DNA from 3 places in the Thermoflexus sp. genome. Region 3 is predicted to be linked to each of the others. Evidence: riboswitches for the same ligand, from Rfam matches in the RefSeq annotation. Region 3 holds a riboswitch; each other region holds the start of a gene.

Region 1 (6,640 bases), on a different contig from region 3:
ATTGCGCGGCGGATCTCCTTCGGAGTTCGGACGCTGCCGGCACCCGGCCCCCATCTTGACAAGGCTGAAACAACCCCATATAATTTAAGCAAACGTTTGTTAGCAAAAATGGCGCGACGAAGTCATGGGGATCGACGGAAAACCATCCTGCGGGTAGCCGGGCGGCTTTTCAGCCAGCGGGGCTATTACGGCACCTCCATCCGGGACATCGCGTCGGCGATCCGCCTGCAGGGCGGGAGCTTGTATGCCCACATCGCCTCGAAGGAGGAGCTGCTCTGGGAGATCGTGGATGAAGCCGCCCAGGCGTTTCTATCCAGTCTGGAGCCCATCGTCCGCTCCGAGCGTTCCCCTCTGGAGAAGTTCCGACTTGCGGTGGCCGTGCACCTGCGGGTGGTGACGGAGCGCCAGGATGCGGCGGTGGTGTTCAATCACGAGTGGAAAGCCCTCAGCCCCAAGCGCCGTGCGGACGTCCTGGCCCGTCGGGATGCCTATGAGGCGCTGTTCCGCGAGATCCTGCGGGAGGGAATCGAGGCTGGGGTGTTCCGGGCGGACCTGGACGTGCCGTTGATCACCCGGTTCATCCTGACGGCGCTGAACGGCGTCGCCGTCTGGTATCGCCCGAAGGGCCCCCTTTCGCCGGAGCAGATCGCGGAGGCCTTCGCCGATTGGGCGGTGCGGGGGCTTCAGAGGTGGGAGCCTGCGGAAGCAGTCAGGTGATGCCATCGGAGCAGAAGGAGGGGCGTGATGCTCACATATCGCATTCACGGTCACACGGTCCCGGTTCCGGAGCAGGCGCCGCCGCCTCAGGAGGGCCCGGAGTATGAGGCTCGCCTGGCGGAGTTCGAGGCGCGCATCGCCCGGGGGGAGAAGATCGAGCCCACGGACTGGATGCCCGAGGAATACCGGCGGCAGCTGATCCGCATGATCTCCCAACACGCCCACAGCGAGATCGTGGGCATGCTCCCCGAGGGGAAGTGGATCCCCCACGCGCCCACCCTCCGGCGCAAGCTGATCCTCATCGCCAAGGTGCAGGACGAGGGCGGCCACGGCCAGCTGCTGTATCGAGCGGCGGAGACCCTGGGGATCACCCGGGAGGAGATGGTCGAGGCGCTGCTGGCCGGCAAGGCGAAATATTCGGTGGTGTTCAACTATCCCACGCCGACCTGGGCGGATGTGGCGGCCATCGGCCTGCTGATCGACGGCGCGGCGGTGGTCAACCAGCTGATGCTGGCCCAGGGCTCCTACGGCCCCTACGCCCGGGCGATGAAGCGGATCTGTTACGAGGAGTCCTTCCACATCAAGCAGGGCTACGATGCCTTCGTGGCTCTGGCCACCGGCACCCCTGCCCAGCGACAGATGATTCAGGAGGCGGTGAACCGCTGGTGGTATCCAGCCCTGATGCTCTTCGGCCCGCCGGATCGGGATTCGGTGCACACGCCTACTCTGTTGCGCTGGCGGATCAAGACGAAGACCAACGATGAGCTGCGCCAGGAGTTCGTGGATCAATACGCGCCGATGGTGTTGCGCCTGGGCCTGACGATCCCCGATCCGAACCTGCGCTACGACCCGGAGACGGGGCACTGGCGGTTCAGCGAGCCGGATTGGGACGAGTTCTGGCGGGTGATCAAAGGCGACGGCCCGTGCAACGCCGAGCGGATGGCGGCCCGGCGCCGGGCCCACGAGGAGGGCCGCTGGGTGCGGGAGGCCCTGGCGGCGAAGGCCGTGCAGCGGATCAACGGAGGGGGCGATGGGCGATACGCAGTGGCCGGTTTATGAGGTTTTCCTCCAGGAGAAGCGGGGCGATCCCCACGTGCACGTGGGCGCGGTCCACGCCCCCGACCCGGAGATGGCCCTCATCTTGGCCAAGGAACAGTTCGCCCGTCGGGGCCGCTGCGTCAGCCTGTGGGTGGTCCCCGCGGAGGCGATTTATGCCTCCCGGGCCGAGGAGGCGGAGGAGCTCTTCGCCTCCGCCCTGGAGAAGGAGTATCGGGAGCCCCGGGGCTTCCGGGTGGCGGAGCGGGTGCGGAGGTGGATGGAGCGCCATGGCCAGTCCCTTCCCGAAGCCGAATGAGACCGTTGCCCTCCCGGATCCCCTCCGGGAGGCGGTGGGCCAGTTGCTTCTGGCGATGGCCGACGATGAGGTCCTGCTGGGCCATCGGGATTCCGAGTGGGTGGGCCACGCGCCGATCCTGGAGGCGGACATCGCCATGGCCAGCATCGCCCAGGATGAGATTGGGCATGCGGTCCTCTGGTATTCCCTGCTTCAGGAGCTGGGGTGGCCGGATCCGGACCGCATGGCCTACTTCCGGGATCCCCCGGAGTTCCGCAACGCGACGCTGGTGGAGCTCCCTAAAGGGGATTGGGCCTTCACCATTATCCGACAGTTCCTTTTCGATTTTGCGGAGAAGGTCCGGCTGGAGGCCCTGATGGCCAGCGCCTGGACGCCGCTGGCGGCGGCGGCGGCCAAGGTGCGGCGGGAAGAGACGTATCATCTGATGCACAGCCGGGCATGGGTGCTGCGACTGGGGGATGCGACGGAGGAGAGCCATCGCCGGATGCAGGCGGCCCTGGAGCAGGCATGGCCCCATGCCCTGGGGCTCTTCGAGCCGACGCCCGGCGAAATCCTGCGGGTGGAAGCCGGGATCCAGCCCCCGGAGGCCGAGCTCCGGGCCCGCTGGGAGGCGGAGGTCCGGCCGATCCTGGAGGCGGCCTCTTTGAGGATCCCGGAGGCGGAGCCTGTTTACGGCGGGCGGCTCGGCCGGCATACGGAGCACCTGGCCGCGCTGCTCGCGGACTTCCAGGGGGTGGCCCGTTCGGGGTTGGGGGAGACATGGTGAGCGAGGGCGCGGCGCTGACGCGCGAGGCGGTCCTGGCAGCCCTGGAGGCGGTGAAGGACCCGGAGATCCCCACGGTCTCGGTGGTCGACCTGGGGCTGATCTATGAGGTCCGGGTGAAGGGGGATGAGGTGGAGGTGGATTTCGCGCCCACCTTCGTGGGATGCCCGGCGTTGCACGTCATGGAGCAGGAGATCGTGGCGTGCATCCGGGCCCTGGGGGCTCGCAGCGTCCGGGTGCAGCGGGTCTATCGCCCGCCGTGGACTGCGGATCGGATGAGCGCGCGCGCGCGGCAGGCGTTGCGCGAGCTGGGGATCGCGCCGCCCCGGCCGGTCCCGGCGGAGATCACGCTCACGGCGTTTGAGAAATTGCCCTGTCCCTTCTGTGGATCCACCGATACCCGGATGGAGAACCTGTTCGGCCCGACTTCCTGTCGGGCGCTGTTCTACTGCAACACGTGCCAGCAGCCCTTCGAGGCGTTCAAACCCCTGTGAGGCCGAAAGGGCTTCCTTTCTTCCCCAGGATCTAACAGGCGGGCGAGGCCATCTCCGGCGGCCTCGCCCGCCCCTCCGGATCTTCTGTCCGGGCTTACGCGGCGCGGGTGATCCGGCCTCGGGCTATGGGGATGATCCCGTAGATCGCAAAGGACACGATGAAGGTGGGGAAGGTAGCCCCTACCGAGGGGGCCAGGCGGGTGAGAGCCTGGTAAGTGGCCACCCCGGCGGCCCAGGCCGCGAGGCCCTCCCACCGGATGGCGGCCGGTCGATACAGATCCGCCTCGGTGTAGGAGCGGCGCACCACGAAATAATCGGCCGCCAGCACGCCGAACAGCGGGACGAAGGCTGTGCCGATCAGGAGCAGGAAGTTCTCATACTGGGCGATGGGGACCGTGAGGGCCAGCAGGAGGCAGATCGCTCCGATCGCTCCGGCGAAGAGCGCTTGGCGGACCCCCGGCCAGATGTTCTGCAGGGATACGGCTGCCGAATAGATGTCGGCGAAGGCGTTATCGGTCTCATCCACCAGGATGATGGGCAGCACGATCCAGCCGATGGCCAGCGCCCCGATGGCTTCCACCAGCTGACCGGTCTGGGCGGTGAGGAGCAACAGGGCGCCCAGCCCGTAGAACCACACGTTCGCAATGAGATAGCCGATGTAAGTTCCCCAGAAGGCAGGCCCCGCCCGCCGGGCGAACCGGTTGTAATCGGCCACCAGAGGCATCCATGAGATCGGCATCGCGGCCACCAGATCCACGGCCAGCCAGAAGGGCATCTCCCCGGTCCCCGGTCGCCGCCACACAGCTCCCAGGTCATACGTGAGGGCGATATAAATCGTCAGCCAGATGGTGGTCAGCAACACCACCCAGACCGCAAATTTCTCCAGCCACTGGCGCACCACCACCAGAGGCCCTCCGATGGCCATCAGGGTGCACCACAGGGCGAAGAGGATCGCCCAGAAGGGGTAGCTGGAGAACCCGAGGAAGCGGGCGCTGATGAAATCCGCCGCCTGAGCCATGATAATGATCTCGAAGGCGCCCCAGCCGATCAGCTGGAGCACGTTGAGGGCGGTGGGGAGGAACGACCCCAGACGCCCGAGGGAAGGTCGAAGCAGCACCATCGTGGGTGCGCCCGTTCGGCTGCCGATGTATCCCGTGGCGGCCAGCAACAGGTTGCCCAGCAGCGTCCCGATCAGGATGGCCAGCAGGGCCTGGGGAAGCCCCAGGCCGGGCACCAGCAGGGCGCCGGCGGCCATCACCAGCAGCCCCACGCCGAGATCTCCCCACAGGACCGCGTAATCGAGGAACCCCAGGCGCCGTGCTTCCACCGGCACCGGCTCGATGCCCCATTCGGGGGGCGCCTGGATCCGTGGAAACGCGCGAGCCCATGCTTTGAGGATCGCCATGGTGAACCTCCCTGAAGAGGGTGTGGAAATGAAGCGGCGTGGGGGAACAAAAAAGCCCGCCGACGGGCGGGCGAGGAGATCGAAGCGGTCGCGACGGTCCCTCCGCCGGTATGACCCGGATCAGGTTCGATGGGTCGGCGCCAGGGCCGGCCTCCGGCCGGCAAGGCACCCTCTCAGCCCGCTTCCCCGCGGACTCCCCACGTCGCTTCGAAACGCGATTTTAGCGTTGCAAGACGACGCTGTCAAATTCCAGCGCTCTGCCAGGGCTTTTCGAAGATCTTACCCATCCCGGCAGGAGGTGGAGGGACACCCCCCGCAGCCTCCCGGCAGGGGGCAAAAGCCCCCTGCACCCCCCGATCTCTCAGAACATTGAAAAGCCCCGCGCTCTGCTGGAGATCTCATCCTCCCAGGCACATCAGTTCGCGGGGGAACGTGGTGAGGGATTCCGCCCCGGATTCCGTCACCACCACATCGTCCTCGATGCGGACGCCGCCCTTCCCCGGCAGGTAAATCCCGGGCTCGATGGTGAAGGTCATGCCGGGCTGAAGGAGCTCGGTGTTCCCCGCCACAATATACGGGGGCTCATGGACCTCCAGCCCGAGCCCGTGGCCTGTGCGATGGGTGAAGTGGGCGCCATAGCCGGCCGCCTCAATCACCGAGCGGGCCGCCCGGTCCACCGCCTCCGCCGGGATCCCGGGCCGCACGGCGGCGCGGCCGGCGGCGTTGGCCTCCTGAACCCGCTCGTAGATCCACCGCAGCTCGGGGTCCAGCTCGTCCACCGCAAAAGTTCGCGTGAGATCGGAGACATAACCTTCCACGATCACCCCGAAATCCACCAGCAGGAGCTCCCCGGTCCCGATAGGGCGGTCCGTCGGGATGGCGTGGGGGAGGGCCGTGTTTGGTCCGGCCACCACGATGGGCTCGAAGGCCAGAGCGTCCGCCCCGGCCGCGAAGCACGCCTGGATCAGCCGCCGGGTCGCCTCCCGTTCGGTCATCCCCCTTTGAACGTGGGGCAGCCATATCCGCAGCGCTTCCTCCGCCACTGCGACGGCCCGTCGAATCGCGGCGATTTCGTCCGGATCTTTCACCATCCGCAGCCGGGCCAGCAACGGCTCCGCCGCGATCGGTTCGGGGGAGGAAAAGACGTGGGCGAGCATGGACCATTCCAGCACGCGCATCCCCAGGGTTTCCACGGCGATGGGACGTCCGCGCTGGCCCACGGCTGCCGCCGCCGCCTGGAAAGCCCGTGCGGGCCCTTCCTCGTCGGTGTAAGGGAACAGGCGCCATGGGATCGGCGCCTGCCGGGCCTTCTCGATCTCGAAGGCCGGGAGGATCAATACGGGATCGCCATCCAGGGGAAACAGCGCCACGATGGGGCGCTCCATCCGATGGAAAGAGAGGCCGGTCACGTAGAACAGATTGGCGCCGGGGACCAGGGCCAGAAGTTCGATCCCTTCCCGGTTCATTTCCTCTCGCAAGCGCAGCCAGCGTGGGTGGGACATCGTCGCCTCCCGCCTTTCCGTCTCCGGGTCCTTTCCAACCCCCACCGCCTTTCAGGCCCGGGAAATTGGGAAAGCTCTCCTGATCAGTTTGACAAATTCTCCCGCTTGTGGCAACATAGAACCCCGGCATGGGCCGGGAATCGGTTCGACTCTTCCTTCAATACACGAGCTCTGGCGCTCCGCCGATGCCCTCATCGGTGGGGCGCCGGTTGTGCTTTTCAGGCACCGGGAAGGCGATCTCGCTCCCGGTGCTTTTTTTATATAGCCGCCATGCGGGAGGGCCCTCCGCATGACCACCATCCGTCTGCCTGGAGCGGCGGACATCCATGTGCACCTGCGGGAGCCAGGGGAGACCCATAAAGAGGATTTCGCCAGCGGGACGGCGGCGGCGCTGGCCGGCGGGGT
Region 2 (6,640 bases), on a different contig from region 3:
GCGACCCCATCGAAACCCACGAGAACATCGTGGCCACCGCCGCCGCCATCCAGAACCTCCTCCTCGCCGCCCACGGCATGGGCCTCGGCGCTTACCTCCGCACCGGCGACACCGCTTACCATCCGCTCCTGTTGCGCTGGCTGGGGGTCCCAGAGGACGCCCAGTTCATGGGCTTCATCTATCTGGGCTACCCGGCTCCGGATGCCCCACCTCGACAAACCCCCCGCCGCCCCATCGAAGAAGTTACTCAGTGGCGGGGATGGTCCTGAAGGCCATCATCCACCCTCGCCTGCAAAGCCGGGGGCCGGACGGAGGGCCCGGCCCCCTTGCCTTCCAGGGAAAAGCGGACGATCGTTTGTTCCCCCACCCATCTCTGCGTATAATGACGGCGAGCTTGATCCTCCAGACCCTGGAGGACGACAGGCCGAATTCCAGCCACCCTGGAACAGACTCCAGGCAGGAGGGCGCCATGTTCGATCGGGAGAAGCTTCAGGAGCTGGCCGCGGCGCGGGATCGGTGGGAGGAGACGACGCTACAGCAATGGCTGGCCCGCATGCCGGAGCGCCAGGAGGTCTTCACCACGGTCTCCGGGGAGCCGGTGAACCGCCTCTACACGCCCCTCGATCTCCCCGACTTCGACTACCTCCGCGACCTCGGGTTCCCCGGCGAATATCCTTTCACCCGCGGTATCCACGCCACGATGTATCGGGGCCGCCTCTGGACGATGCGCCTCTTCGCCGGCTACGGCACCGCCGAGGAGACCAACGCCCGATTCAAATACCTGCTGGAGCACGGCCAGACCGGCCTCTCGATCGCCTTCGACCTTCCTACCCTTTACGGCTACGACACCGACGATCCCATGGCGGAAGGGGAATTCGGCAAGTGCGGCGTGGCGGTCTCCTCGCTGCTGGATATGGAGATCCTCCTGGACGGCATCCCCCTGGATCAGATCACGACGTCGATGACCATCAATGGGCCCGCAGCGATCATCTGGGCGATGTATCTGGCGGTGGCGGAGAAGCGTGGCATCCCATGGGATCAGATCGGCGGCACCACCCAGACGGATATCCTCAAAGAATACATCGCCCAGAAGGAATGGATCTTCCCGCCCGAGCCCTCCATGCGCCTGGTGGTGGATATGATCGAGTTCGGCTCTAAATATGTGCCGAAGTGGAACCCGATCAGCATCAGCGGCTATCACATCCGGGAGGCAGGAGCGACAGCAGCCCAGGAGCTGGCTTTCACCCTGGCCGACGGCTTCGAATACGTCCGCTGGTGTCTGCGGCGGGGCCTGGACATTGATTCTTTCGCGCCCCGTCTCTCGTTCTTCTTCAACTGCCACAACGATTTCTTCGAGGAGATCGCCAAATTCCGGGCGGCCCGCCGGATCTGGGCCCGGGAGATGAAGGAGACCTTCGGCGCGAAGAACCCGCGCTCCTGGTGGCTGCGCTTCCACACCCAGACCGCCGGCTGCACCCTCACCGCCCAGCAACCCTACGTGAATGTGGTCCGGGTGGCCCTCCAGGCCCTGGCCGCCGTCCTCGGCGGCACCCAATCCCTGCACACCAACGCCCTCGACGAGGCCATCGCCCTCCCCAGCGAGTTCGCCGCTAAGCTGGCCTTGCGCACCCAACAGGTCATCGCCTACGAGAGCGGAGTGACGAACACCGTCGACCCCCTGGGGGGCAGCTACTACGTGGAATATTTGACCAACCGCCTGGAGCAGCAGGCCTACGAATACTTCCGCAAGATCGAGGAGCTGGGCGGGGTGATCCCCGCCATCGAAGCGGGCTTCTTCCAGCGGGAGATCGCCGAGGCCGCCTATCGCTACCAGAAGGAGATCGATGAGAAGCGCCGGATCATCGTTGGGGTCAATGAGTTTGTGGAGGAAGAGGAGGTGAAGCCACCGATCCTTCAGATGGACCCCGAGGGGGAGCGCCGGCAGCGGGCGCGCCTGCAGAAGCTCCGGATGGAGCGCGATAACGAGCGCGTGGGGCAGGCCCTGGCCGCCCTTCAGGAGGCCGCTCGCCGGGAGAACGGGAATCTCATGCCCTATATCCTGGACGCCGTGAAGGCCTATGCGACCCTGGGGGAGATCACCCGGGCGCTCAAGGCGGTATGGGGAACCTGGCAGGAGCCGCTGATTATCTGAGCGAGGGGCTACGCCCCCCCTCCTTCCGGGGCGGGTGGGCGCGCCCATCCGCCCCCCCAGATCTCTGAAGAGGGACAGGCTCCCCATGCGGCGCGGCGCTCCCCTGCAACGTCCTGTTGGGTTTGGAGACACCCTCTTCCGTTAGGGCATAGGAGATGAGAGCCCGTCGCCTTCCGCTCCAACTTCCCCAATCCCGTCGAATCCATCGATGGGTCCGGAGACCTTCCGAAAGATCGATCCGCACCTGCGGCGAGGACGGAACGGAATCCTCATCAGCCTGCTCGCCATCAGCCTGTCCGCCTCGCAGCCTTTTCTTTCCTTCGAAGATCGCCTGAGCCTGCATGTGGCCGGGCGAGGCTTCCACTTCGCCACCTGGCTCCTCTCAGTCTGGTGGGAGAAGCTGATCCTCGACACCGCCACCCCGCAGGCCTTTCTGGATGAGGCGACCCAAGGTCGGACGCTTCGAGGCTTTTTGCGCCATCTGGAGGCCGCGCAGCAAGCGGCGGCCGATCTGGAACACCGGATGGCCGGCTCCGAGCCCACCGATCCCGCCATCCTGGAGGATCTCCGGCGTCGCTGGGAGACGGAACATCGGAAGCAGGAAGCGTTGCGTCCCCTGGTGGAGGGCATCCTCGCGGAGCAGCTCGCTGTTCTCCTCCGCGGGGAGGGATTGACTCTCCTGGGCTATCCGATCCCCCCGGTCAACCTCCGCCTGACGGCCATGCCCAACCTGCTGGTGGTATCGCCCCGGGATCGGATCGTCCAGCGGGCCGCCCTCCCCTTGCAGGCCGATCTCACCGCCGATGAGATGGAGCGGATCGAACGACACGTCGATGGGGCCTTCAACGTGTCCTCCCTGGTCGTTCCCCTGGGCGGCCTGGCTCTCTACCCGGCAATGATTCTGGAAATCCCTTCCCTCCCCTACCTCACCGAAACCATTGCCCATGAGTGGACCCATCACTGGCTCTTCCTGTGGCCTCTGGGATGGTTCTACGAGCGCCCGGAAGCTCGCACCATTAACGAGACCGCCGCGGATCTGGTGGGGAAGGCCCTGGGACGGGCGTGGCTGGCCCGCTTCTACCCCGAGGATCTCCCCTCACCCCCCTCCCCTGCAGACTCGCCCCATGCTCCAGAGGAACAGCCGGCCTTCCATTTCGGACGGGAGCTGGCGAAAACCCGAACGGTGGTGGAGCGACTGCTGGCGCGGGGGGAGATCCGCCGGGCGGAGCAGTATATGGAGGCCCGACGCCGGGTCTTCCTGGAACACGGCTACGTGATCCGCAAGCTGAACCAGGCCTACTTCGCTTTCTATGGCGCCTATGCGGCGGAGGAAGGTGCGGCAGGCGTGGAGGATCCCATCGGCCCGCGCGTGCGTCGCCTGTGGGAGCAGAGCCCATCGTTACGGGCCTTTCTGTTCCGGATCGCCTTCATCACCGACCTGGCCGGCCTCCGCCGGGCGCTGGGGGAACCATAAACCGTCTGGCCCTCCCCGCGACGCTCCAGGCCACGGGGGCAGAGAAAACCAGCCGCCTGACCTCTACCTCCCGATCCTCCTCTCATGTCGGTAAATTGACAGGATGCCTCCTCTGACTTAAAACAAAGTAAGAGTTACATGGCGCGGGTCCGTTGGGGGAGTCCGGGCGAGCCGGGCTGAGAGGACGGCCATATCCGCCGTCGACCCCTGGAACCTGATCCGGATCATGCCGGCGGAGGGAAGACGGGCGCGCCGCGGCGATCTCGCACCACCTCCCTGTGATCCCGCCCTCTCCTCCTGGCTCCGCCTCATCTCATACGGAAACTGGATTCGCACAGCCAGATTTCTCCGGGAAGTAGAGCGCCCTCATGACGAACGCCAATGAAATCGTGATCATCGGCGGCGGGATCTGCGGGCTCTCCATCGGCTGGTTCCTGGCCCGCTCTGGATACCCGGTGACGATCCTGGAACGGGGCGGCGCCGGGCTGGGCGCGACCTGGGCGGCCGCCGGGATGCTGGCCCCTCACGCGGAGGCAGAGCCCGGTGAGGAGAGGCTCCTGCCGCTGTTGCGGGCTAGCCGCGATATGTGGGCCGACTTCGCCCGGGAGCTGGAGGCCGTCTCCGGGATCCCCGTGGACTACCGGGACGAAGGCACGCTGGTGGTCGCCCTCGATCGGGACGACGCGGAACGCTTGAGGTTCCTCTATGAATTCCAGCGCAGCCAGAACCTCCCCACTGAGTGGCTTTCCGGCTACGAGGCCCGACGGATGGAGCCGCATCTCTCCCGGCACGTGGTGGCCGCCATCTACAGCCCGCAGGATCATCAGGTGGATAACCGGAAGGTGGCCCGGGCGCTGATCGAAGCCTTCCGAAAGGCCGGCGGACATCTGCGGGAACACACGGAGGTGACCGGGATCGTGATCGATGAGAACCGCGTCCTCGGGGTCCGCCTCGCCCGCGGATTCCTGGAGGCCCACACGGTGATCCTGGCCGCCGGGGCCTGGTCCGCCCAGATCCCCGGGCTCCCCCCCGAGGCCCGCCCGCCTGTCCGGCCTGTGAAGGGTCAGATGCTGGCGGTGCAGATGCCTCCCGAGGCGCCCCTGCTGCAACACGTGGTGTGGGGGCCGGATGCCTACCTGGTTCCCCGTCGGGATGGTCGGTTGTTGATTGGGGCGACGGTGGAGGAAAAAGGGTTCGATGCCCACCTGACCGCCGGAGGGATCTTCCGGCTGCTGCGAGGGGCCTGGGAGATCCTGCCCGGGATTGATGAGCTGCCCATCGTGGAGATGTGGGTGGGCTTCCGGCCGGGAAGCCGGGATGATGCACCGATCCTGGGGCCGACGGCGGTGGAGGGGCTGATCCTGGCGACCGGCCACTACCGCAACGGCATCCTGCTGGCCCCGATCACCGCTCACGCCATTCATCACCTGATCGTCCATGGCGACCTCCCCGAGGTCGCGAAACCGTTCACCCTCGCGCGATTCTGCCACCGGTAGGGGCAGGCCCCTGGGCCTGTCTCCCTGGAGTGAAGGAGGGAAACCCGATGGAGGCCATCCTGATCGTCAATGGACAGCCCCATCCGTATCGGCCGCATACGGTTCGGGAGCTCCTGGCCGCCCTGGGCCTGGATCCCGATCGCCCGGGCATTGCGGTGGCGATCAACGCCACCGTGATCCCCCGACCGGAATGGGGGAACGTCCGGCTCCAGCCCGGGGATCGGGTGGAGATTGTCCACGCGGTCGCAGGGGGATGAACCGGCACGGAGGTGGGAAGGCCGTGCGCGGTTCCCCATCAGGAGAAAGGGGTCCACTCTTTCCTCCCGGATTCACGGCGCAGTTTTCTGTAAGATCTTCAGGAGGCCTATGATGAACGAAGGACTGGTGATCGCCGGACGGGCGTTCCGCTCGCGTCTGATCCTCGGAACAGCTCGATATCCCAACCTCCAGGTGATGCTGGATGCCCTGGAGGCCAGCGGAACCGAAATCGTGACCGTGGCCATCCGCCGGGTCCGCTTCGGGGCTGATGGGGAGAACCTCTACGACCTGCTGCGGGATCGCTATTTCATCCTGCCGAACACTGCCGGATGCTACACCGCCCGAGATGCGGTGCTCACCGCCCACCTGGCCCGCGAAGCCCTGGGCACGAACTGGATCAAGCTGGAAGTGATCGGCGATGAGGAGACCCTCTACCCCGATGCCGAGCAGCTGCTGGAGGCCGCGCGCCAGCTGGTGAAGGATGGCTTCGTGGTCCTCCCCTACTGCACCGATGATCCCATCCTGTGCCGGAAGCTGGAGGATATCGGTTGCGCGGCGGTGATGCCGCTGGGGGCGCCCATCGGATCCGGGATGGGGATCCTGAACCCGTATAACATCCGGCTGATCCGCCAGATGTGCACGGTGCCGGTGATCGTGGACGCCGGGGTGGGGACTGCATCGGATGTGGCGATCGCGATGGAGCTGGGATGCGATGGGGTGCTGCTGAACACCGCAGTGGCCCAGGCGCGGGATCCGGTGAAGATGGCCCGGGCGATGCGCCTGGCGGTGGAGGCCGGACGGCTGGCCTATGAAGCTGGCCGCATCCCCCGCCGCTTGTATGCCGTGCCCTCCAGCCCGATGGAGGATCGCATCGAGGTATGAACCTCCCCCAGCCGCCGCTGCTGGTGATCACCGACCGTCGCCTGGCCCGCCGGCCGCTGCTTGCTGTGATCGAGGCGATCCTCACAGCTGGCGGGCGCTGGGTGATGGTGCGGGAAAAGGACCTCCCCGAAGATGAACTGGCTTCCCTGGTTCGGGCGATCATCCGGCTGGCCCGACGCGTGGGAGGGGTTGTGGTGGTCAACACCTGGGCATCGGTTGCCGCAGCCTGTGAGGCCGATGGGGTGCATTTGCCTCAAGGCCTTTCGGTCGCCGAAGCCCGACGCATCGTCGGCCCGGGGCGCTGGGTAGGGGTTTCCACCCACAACCTGGAAGAGGCCCTACGCGCGGTGGAGGAAGGGGCGGACTATATCACCCTGA
Region 3 (6,640 bases):
CCTCCGGCAGAACGCATCTTCGGCTGCGCCGGCGATCCGCTTGGCTTTCCCCTTCTCGCTGCGCCATAGCCTGCTCTTCGGGACGTTTTATCTGGTGATCCGGGCGGCCGTGGTGCTGGCGGATCGCTTCCTGGGACCAGGAGGATTTATGGTGGCGACGTTCCTGGGCGGGCTGGTGAGCAGCGCCTCGACAGCGGCGGCGGCGGCGACCCTGGCGGCGCAGGGGCAGATTTCGATGGAGGCGGCAGGGCTTGGTGTGGTGCTGGCCTCCATGGCCAGCTTGCTCTTCCACGTGCCGATGGCCCGGCTGGGCGGGTTGCGGGGCCCCTGGTTGCGCCGCCTGGGATGGGCTTCCGTCCTCACCGTCCTGGTGGGGATCCTCGGCCTGGCCGTCGAAGGGTGGCGGTGAAACCGAACGATCAGGGGCGGCTGGGGCCGCAGGGCATTGAAGGGGTTCCCCACGGCCCCAGAAGGGGAAGGGGCCATCCCATCTTCCGAAATGGGCGCCCGGCGGCGGATGTCCTGCTCGCCTTCTATCCGGGATAAGCCCGGGCTTTCAGCAAAGCGAAGTGATCCATCGGCCCATACGCGCCCCGGCCGAGTTTAAAGGCCCGGGAGGCCTGGAGGATCGCGGTCAGATAGTCTTTCGCCTGACGGATGGCCTCCAGGGGTGGGAGACCCCTGGCCAGCCCCGCCGCGATGGCCGAGGCGAACGTGCACCCCGTCCCATGGGTGTTCACCGTGTCCACCCGTGGGGCGTCCAGCTCATAGAAATCCCGGCCATCGAACACAATGTCCACGCTGTGATCATCCCCTTCCAGGTGGCCGCCTTTCACCACCACCCAGCGCGGCCCCATCTCGTGGATGATCCGTGCTGCCTCTCGCATATCCGCCCGGCTCCGCAGCTCCCGCCCCACCAGCGCCCGCGCCTCGTGGAGGTTCGGGGTGACCACCATCGCCAGGGGGAAGAGGTGACGGATCAGTGCGTCCTGGGCCTCCGGGCGAAGGAGGGGATCCCCACTCTTGGCCCGCATGACCGGATCGACGACCAGACGCTCCACGCGGTATTCCCGCATTTTCCCGGCGACCACCTCGATGATGGCGGCATTCGCCAGCATCCCCGTTTTCACCGCGTCGGCGCCGATGTCGCCCAGCACCGAGTCGATCTGGGCCGCCACGAACTCAGGGGGGAGTTCGAAAACCGCCTGGACTCCCCGGGTGTTCTGGGCGGTGAGGGCCGTGAGCACGCTCATGCCGTAAACGCCCAGCGCGCCAAAGGTCTTCAGATCCGCCTGGATGCCCGCCCCCCCGCCCGAATCCGATCCGGCGATCGTTAGGGCACGAGGCAAAGTGGTCATCGCCATCCTCCTGGTCTGAGGATTGCAGAACTCCGCGAGGGCTGGAGGCCCTGATCCCGCCTCCATCCGTTAAGCGCCGGAGGGGGAGCGCTTCTCCCGCTCGGCCAGCGCTGCATCCACCGCCCGTCGCAGGGCGCGCGCGGCGGCCTCCGGATCGGGCGCCTGGGTGATGGCGGAGATCACCGCGACCCCGGCGGCTCCCATACGGATGCACACGGCGGCGTTCTCCGGAGTCACTCCGCCGATGGCTACCACCGGAAGCCGCGTGGAGCGGACGACGGCGGCCAGCCCCTCCAGTCCGATGAGAATCGGGTTGGCCTTGGAAGCTGTGGGGAAGATGGAGCCCGATCCCAGATAATCGGCGCCGGCGGCCTCCGCCGCTTGAGCCTGCGCCGGGGTGCGGGCGGAGACCCCGATGAGGGCCTGAGGGCCCAGAAGGCGCCGCGCCACCTCAGGAGGGAGATCCTCCTGGCCCAGGTGGACCCCGTCCGCATGGATCGCCATGGCGACGTCGACGCGATCGTTGATGAGGAAAGGAACACCATATCGCCGGCAGAGCGCCCGCAGGGCTTCCCCCAGCCGGAGCATCTCCCGCAACGGCCCGGATTTCCAGCGCAACTGCATGGCGGTGATCCCCCCCTTAAGGGCCGATTCCGCGATCTCCAGCGGCGATCGCCCGGAGGTGAGCGCCGGGTCCAGAACGAGGTAAACGCGCAGGTCCAGCGCCATCCCATGAGCTCCTTCAGAGGCGATCTTCGTGGGGAGAGATGGAGAGACGCGAGGGGCAAACGGGTGGCGACCGTCCCTCCGCCGGCATGACCCGGATCAGGTTCCATGGGTCGGCACCAGGGCCGGCCTCCGGCCGGCAGGGCGCCCTCTCAGCCCGCTTCCCCGCGGACTCCCCACGTCGCCCCGAAATTCCGCGGTTACTGTAATGTGAAAAAAGGGGCCTGTCAAATTCGACGCTGGCTATAGGCCAGGGCGGCCCAGAGATCCTCCGCGCTCAACGGGGGATACTCCCGAAGGATGTCTTCAAAGGACATCCCTTCCGCCAGGCTGCTCACAATCACCTTCACCGGAATCCGCGTGCCACGGATACATGGTTCTCCATGGTGGATCTCGGGATTGATGACCACTCGCTCTCGCCAGTCAACGCGCGCCATCTTCCGAATCCTCTCCTGGTGGACTTTTCTACTATACAACCCTACCCTTCCCCGTGCCGAACCGATGGCTGAGACGTGGCCCTGGCCTTCCCCATAGAAAATCTCGAATCCCACCCCCGTAACCTTTTCCGGGTGATCTCCGACATGACATGATGAGCGAACCCGGGTTCAGCATCCTAAAGACGGGGGTGGTCCCATGAAAAAGGGCATCGGTTTCGGAATCTTCCTGCTGGCGTGGATCGGGTTGATGCTAACGGCCTGCACGACCCCTCCGGCATCCAGGGAAGGAACCGCAACGCGCTGGGAGGGAACAGTGGAGGCGATCCTCCCGGATGGCCTTCAGGTCTCCGGCCGGCTGGTTCGCTGGACCGGCCAGACGCAGATCCTGGGGGACCTTCAGGTAGGAGCCCGAGTGGAGGTGGAAGGGGCCCCAGCAGATGGGGCTTGGAATGCCACGATGATCCGGGTTCAATCCTCGGGCGGATCGGTGGCCGGAACGGCGGGAGGGACAATGGTCTCTCCCCTGCCCACTCCTATCCTTCAAATGGAGTTCAAGGGGGTGGTGGAGGAGGTTTTGCCCAACGGTTATCGGATTGGGGGGCGGACGGTGATGGTGACCGCGACCACGCGTGTTGAGGGTCCGATCGCCGTGGGGACTTTTGTGGAGGTGAAGGGCGTTCTGCAACCGGACGGAACGATCCTGGCGTTCCGGATCCATGTTGAAGACTAAGGAGGAGGTGGAGTTCAAAGGTGCCGTGGAGGAGATCCTTCCCGATGGCTATCGCATCGCTGGTCGGACGGTCCGGGTCGATGGGAATACCCGGATCGATGACCCTATCACCCTCGGCGCCTGGGTTGAGGTGAAGGGGGTTCTTCAGAGCGATGGCTCCATCCGTGCCCTTCGAATTCAACTTGAAGATCGGTCCGGGAAGGATTCTGGAACGCGAGAGGAAGGCAAGAAAGGTGACAATGATGGGAAGAAAGGGGATGATGAGAAGAAGGATGATGGTGGGAAGAAGGATGAGGATCACCACAAGGATCGTCCCGAAAAGGATGATTCCGACTGATAATTCGGGAGAATCAGGGAGGCATGGGGTTGGGCGGGCCGCCAGGATATCCTGCCCAACCCCCTTTCCCGTGAGGCTTGAACGAGGCGGTGCCCACAATGAGGGCCTGTGGGAGTGGCATCTTCCCGCCCGAGCGGATACGATGGGATCTATCGACGGTGGAAACTTTCCTTGAGCGATCTGGAACGGTGATAGACGAACAGGCCCTGCTGGCCCGTGCACGGTCCCTGGACCCGGAGGCCCTGTCCGAGCTGCACGAGCGGTATTACCAGATGCTGTATTTCTACGTGCTCGGCCGGGTAGGGGAGCAGGCGGTTGCAGAGGACGTGACCGCGGAGGTCTTCCTGCGCCTCCTCGAAGCCTTCCATCGGGGACGGGGGCCGGATCGCCATCTGGCGGCCTGGCTGTTCCGGACCGCGGATCATCTGGTGGCCGAACATCACCGCGCCCATTACCGGCATCCCCAGGTCCCGCTGGAGGAGGATTGGGGCCGCTCAAGGGCTGCGGAAGAAGGGAAGGATGTGGTGGTGCGGGAACAAGTCCGGGAGGCCCTGAAGCATCTGACCCCGGACCAGCGGGCGGTGATCCTGATGCGTTTCTGGATGGATCTCCCGCTGGCCCGGATCGCCCAGGAGCTGGGGAAAAGCGTGGGAGCTGTGAAATTGCTTCAGCATCGGGCCCTGACGGCCCTCGCGAAACGATTAAAGGATCTCCGAAATGACTATGGCGAAGCGTGAGGACGTTCTGGAAGAAGCGTTGGAGAGGCTGCGGGAAGGGGCCACGCTGGAGGAAGTAACGGCTCGATATCCGGAAGTGGCCCCGGTTTTGCGCATCGCCCGGATGATCGAGGCCGTGCGTCCCCCCGCGCCGTCCTTGCGGGCGGAGCTGGCCTCCCGGACTGCTTTCCTCCAGCGCGCGGAAGCCCTGCGGTCCTCCCGCCGCCCATGGGCCGCGGTTCTGTTCGGATGGGGACGATATGCGCCAGCGGGGGCTGCGATCGCGGTCGCACTCCTCATCATTGGCGTCCTCCATGCCATGGCCCAGGGCAGCCTGCCGGGAGATCCCCTCTATGGGATCAAGCGTATGGAAGAGCAGGTCTGGCTCGCCCTGACCCTGGATCCGGTAGAGCGGCGTCTGGTGGAGGAGACGCTGGCGGCTCGCCGCTGGGAGGAATACCGGATGCTCACTCAACAGCGGGGCATTGGAACGGTGACCTGGGAGGGTCGGATCGAAGCCATCGAAGGGACCACCTGGCGTATCGGAGGTGTGCCGGTGGAGATCTTCCCTGAAACAGAAATGCTGGGGCCTGTAACTGTGGATCAGAGGGTGAAGGTGACGGCCTTCCTGGGGCCGGAAGGACAGCTGATCGCCATGCGCATCCAGAGGATCTCCGAGACTCCCACGCCGACGCCCGAGCCGACCGGGACGCCTGCGGAGGCCTGGATGGAGGCCACCTCTACACCGGTTCCAACGCGGATCCCCCGGCCGACGCCCACACCTTTGCCGACGGCAACGCCAGTTCCGACCGCCCCGCCCTTGCCGCCGGCGACGGTGGCTCCCACGCCCGCTCTAACCAAGACGCCCGAGCCAACCCAGACACCTGAGCCAACCCGGACTCCAGGGGAAGAAGGGGAAACTATCGAGTGGAAGGGAGTGCTCCAGGCGATCTCCGGATCCACCTGGATCATCGATGGACGCGCTGTGCAGGTGACTGGGGATACAGAGATCCGGGAGGATCCTCACGTGGGCGATCGTGTGGAGGTCCGGGCACGACGTCAATCGGATGGCACCCTGATCGCCGTGCGGATTAAGCGGGAGGATTGAACCCGATGAAGATCCCTCCGCGGGTGAGGTCGGCCTACGGTCCAGGCAATGGGCTAACGATACGTTTGTAATCGCCGTCCATGTGCCCGCTGGGCCAGCCGATCCGCTCGCGCCTGGACCTGACGCAGGATCTCCGCTTTATCCAGCGTAAGCAGCCGGCGTCCTTCCATCAGCACCTGCCCGTTCACGATCACGGTGTCGACATCGCTGGCCCGGACCGCATAGACCAGTGCCGCTTCCACCCGGTGCACCGGCTGCACGTGCGCCCCATCCAGCCGGACCAGGATGAGATCGGCCAGGTAGCCAGAAGCCATGCGTCCCAGGCGCTCTTCCTCTCCCAGCGCCCGCGCCCCCTCCCACGTCGCCATCGTTAGCGCTTCATGCAGGGGCAACGCCCGCGCATCCCGACGCTCGTGCTTCTGGAGCAGGGCGGCCAGCCGCATCTGTTCCCAGAGATCCAGGGTGTTGTTGCTCGCCGCCCCATCCGTCCCCAGGCCCACCGGGATCCCAGCCTGGCGCATGGCCGTCACCGGCGCGATCCCCGCGGCCAGTTTCAGGAAGGTCTTGGGACAGTGGGCCACACCGACCCGATGGGCGGCCATCAACGAGATGTCCTCCGGGGTCGCATGGGCTGCGTGGGCGCAGAGCAGCCGGCCCTCCATCAGGCCGGCACGCTCCAGCAGTCGGACCGGCGTGACGCCGTACCGCTGGAGGCTGGATTGCACCTGTTCTGCGGTTTCCGAAGCGTGGATGTGGACGCCCAATCCCAGCCGCCTCGCCTCGCGGGCGACCTCCTGGAGGAAGTCATAGGGGCAGGTGTAGGGAGCGTGAGGCCCCATCCAGACGCGAATGCGGTCCGCCGCTGCGCCGTGCCAGCGGGCCGCAAAGGTCGCCGTTCGATCCAGCTCTTCCCGGGGGTTCTGTCCGAACATCGCCCAGGCGAGGTGTGCACGCAGCCCGGCAGCAACGAAGGCCTCGGCCACCTGATCCATCTCGAAATAGTGGTCCGCTACCGTCGTGATCCCGCTCTCGATCATCTCCACCGCTGCCAGCAGGGCTCCCCAGTAGATGTCCTCCGGGGTCAGGTTCGTCTCCATCGCCCAGATGTAATCGTTAAACCATTCCTCGATGGGCACATCCTCCGCCGATCCACGGAAGAGGACCATGGCGGCGTGGGCGTGGGTGTTGATCAGGCCAGGCATGGCGACCATGCCCTCTCCTGGAATGA

Evidence for each region. Region 3 has a riboswitch for thiamine pyrophosphate ahead of thiE (thiamine phosphate synthase). Riboswitches for the same ligand answer to the same signal wherever they lie in the genome.
Region 1: linked by a shared signal. The riboswitch ahead of cytX (putative hydroxymethylpyrimidine transporter CytX) and the one ahead of thiE (thiamine phosphate synthase) in region 3 are both predicted to bind thiamine pyrophosphate.
Region 2: linked by a shared signal. The riboswitch ahead of thiO (glycine oxidase ThiO) and the one ahead of thiE (thiamine phosphate synthase) in region 3 are both predicted to bind thiamine pyrophosphate.

Annotation. Positions count from the first base shown of each region.
Region 1 covers NZ_DAOUCJ010000075.1:63,180-69,819, reverse strand. The annotation lists gene VAE54_RS09045 (TetR/AcrR family transcriptional regulator) at 109-717, shown strand; gene paaA (1,2-phenylacetyl-CoA epoxidase subunit PaaA) at 745-1,776, shown strand; gene paaB (1,2-phenylacetyl-CoA epoxidase subunit PaaB) at 1,748-2,071, shown strand; gene paaC (1,2-phenylacetyl-CoA epoxidase subunit PaaC) at 2,043-2,837, shown strand; gene paaD (1,2-phenylacetyl-CoA epoxidase subunit PaaD) at 2,834-3,328, shown strand; gene cytX (putative hydroxymethylpyrimidine transporter CytX) at 3,423-4,733, opposite strand; TPP riboswitch at 4,813-4,943, opposite strand; gene VAE54_RS09015 (Xaa-Pro peptidase family protein) at 5,132-6,235, opposite strand; gene VAE54_RS09010 (amidohydrolase family protein) at 6,525-6,640, shown strand, end outside.
Region 2 covers NZ_DAOUCJ010000033.1:4,941-11,580, forward strand. The annotation lists gene VAE54_RS04280 (nitroreductase) at 1-269, shown strand, start outside; gene VAE54_RS04285 (methylmalonyl-CoA mutase family protein) at 470-2,152, shown strand; gene VAE54_RS04290 (hypothetical protein) at 2,361-3,626, shown strand; TPP riboswitch at 3,776-3,873, shown strand; gene thiO (glycine oxidase ThiO) at 3,995-5,122, shown strand; gene thiS (sulfur carrier protein ThiS) at 5,170-5,379, shown strand; gene VAE54_RS04305 (thiazole synthase) at 5,492-6,262, shown strand; gene VAE54_RS04310 (thiamine phosphate synthase) at 6,259-6,640, shown strand, end outside.
Region 3 covers NZ_DAOUCJ010000041.1:6,258-12,897, reverse strand. The annotation lists gene VAE54_RS05015 (MgtC/SapB family protein) at 1-409, shown strand, start outside; gene thiD (bifunctional hydroxymethylpyrimidine kinase/phosphomethylpyrimidine kinase) at 534-1,358, opposite strand; gene thiE (thiamine phosphate synthase) at 1,428-2,087, opposite strand; TPP riboswitch at 2,143-2,273, opposite strand; gene VAE54_RS05000 (DUF433 domain-containing protein) at 2,312-2,521, opposite strand; gene VAE54_RS04995 (DUF5666 domain-containing protein) at 2,718-3,251, shown strand; gene VAE54_RS04990 (DUF5666 domain-containing protein) at 3,259-3,588, shown strand; gene VAE54_RS04985 (sigma-70 family RNA polymerase sigma factor) at 3,747-4,325, shown strand; gene VAE54_RS04980 (DUF5666 domain-containing protein) at 4,312-5,412, shown strand; gene VAE54_RS04975 (amidohydrolase) at 5,466-6,640, opposite strand, start outside.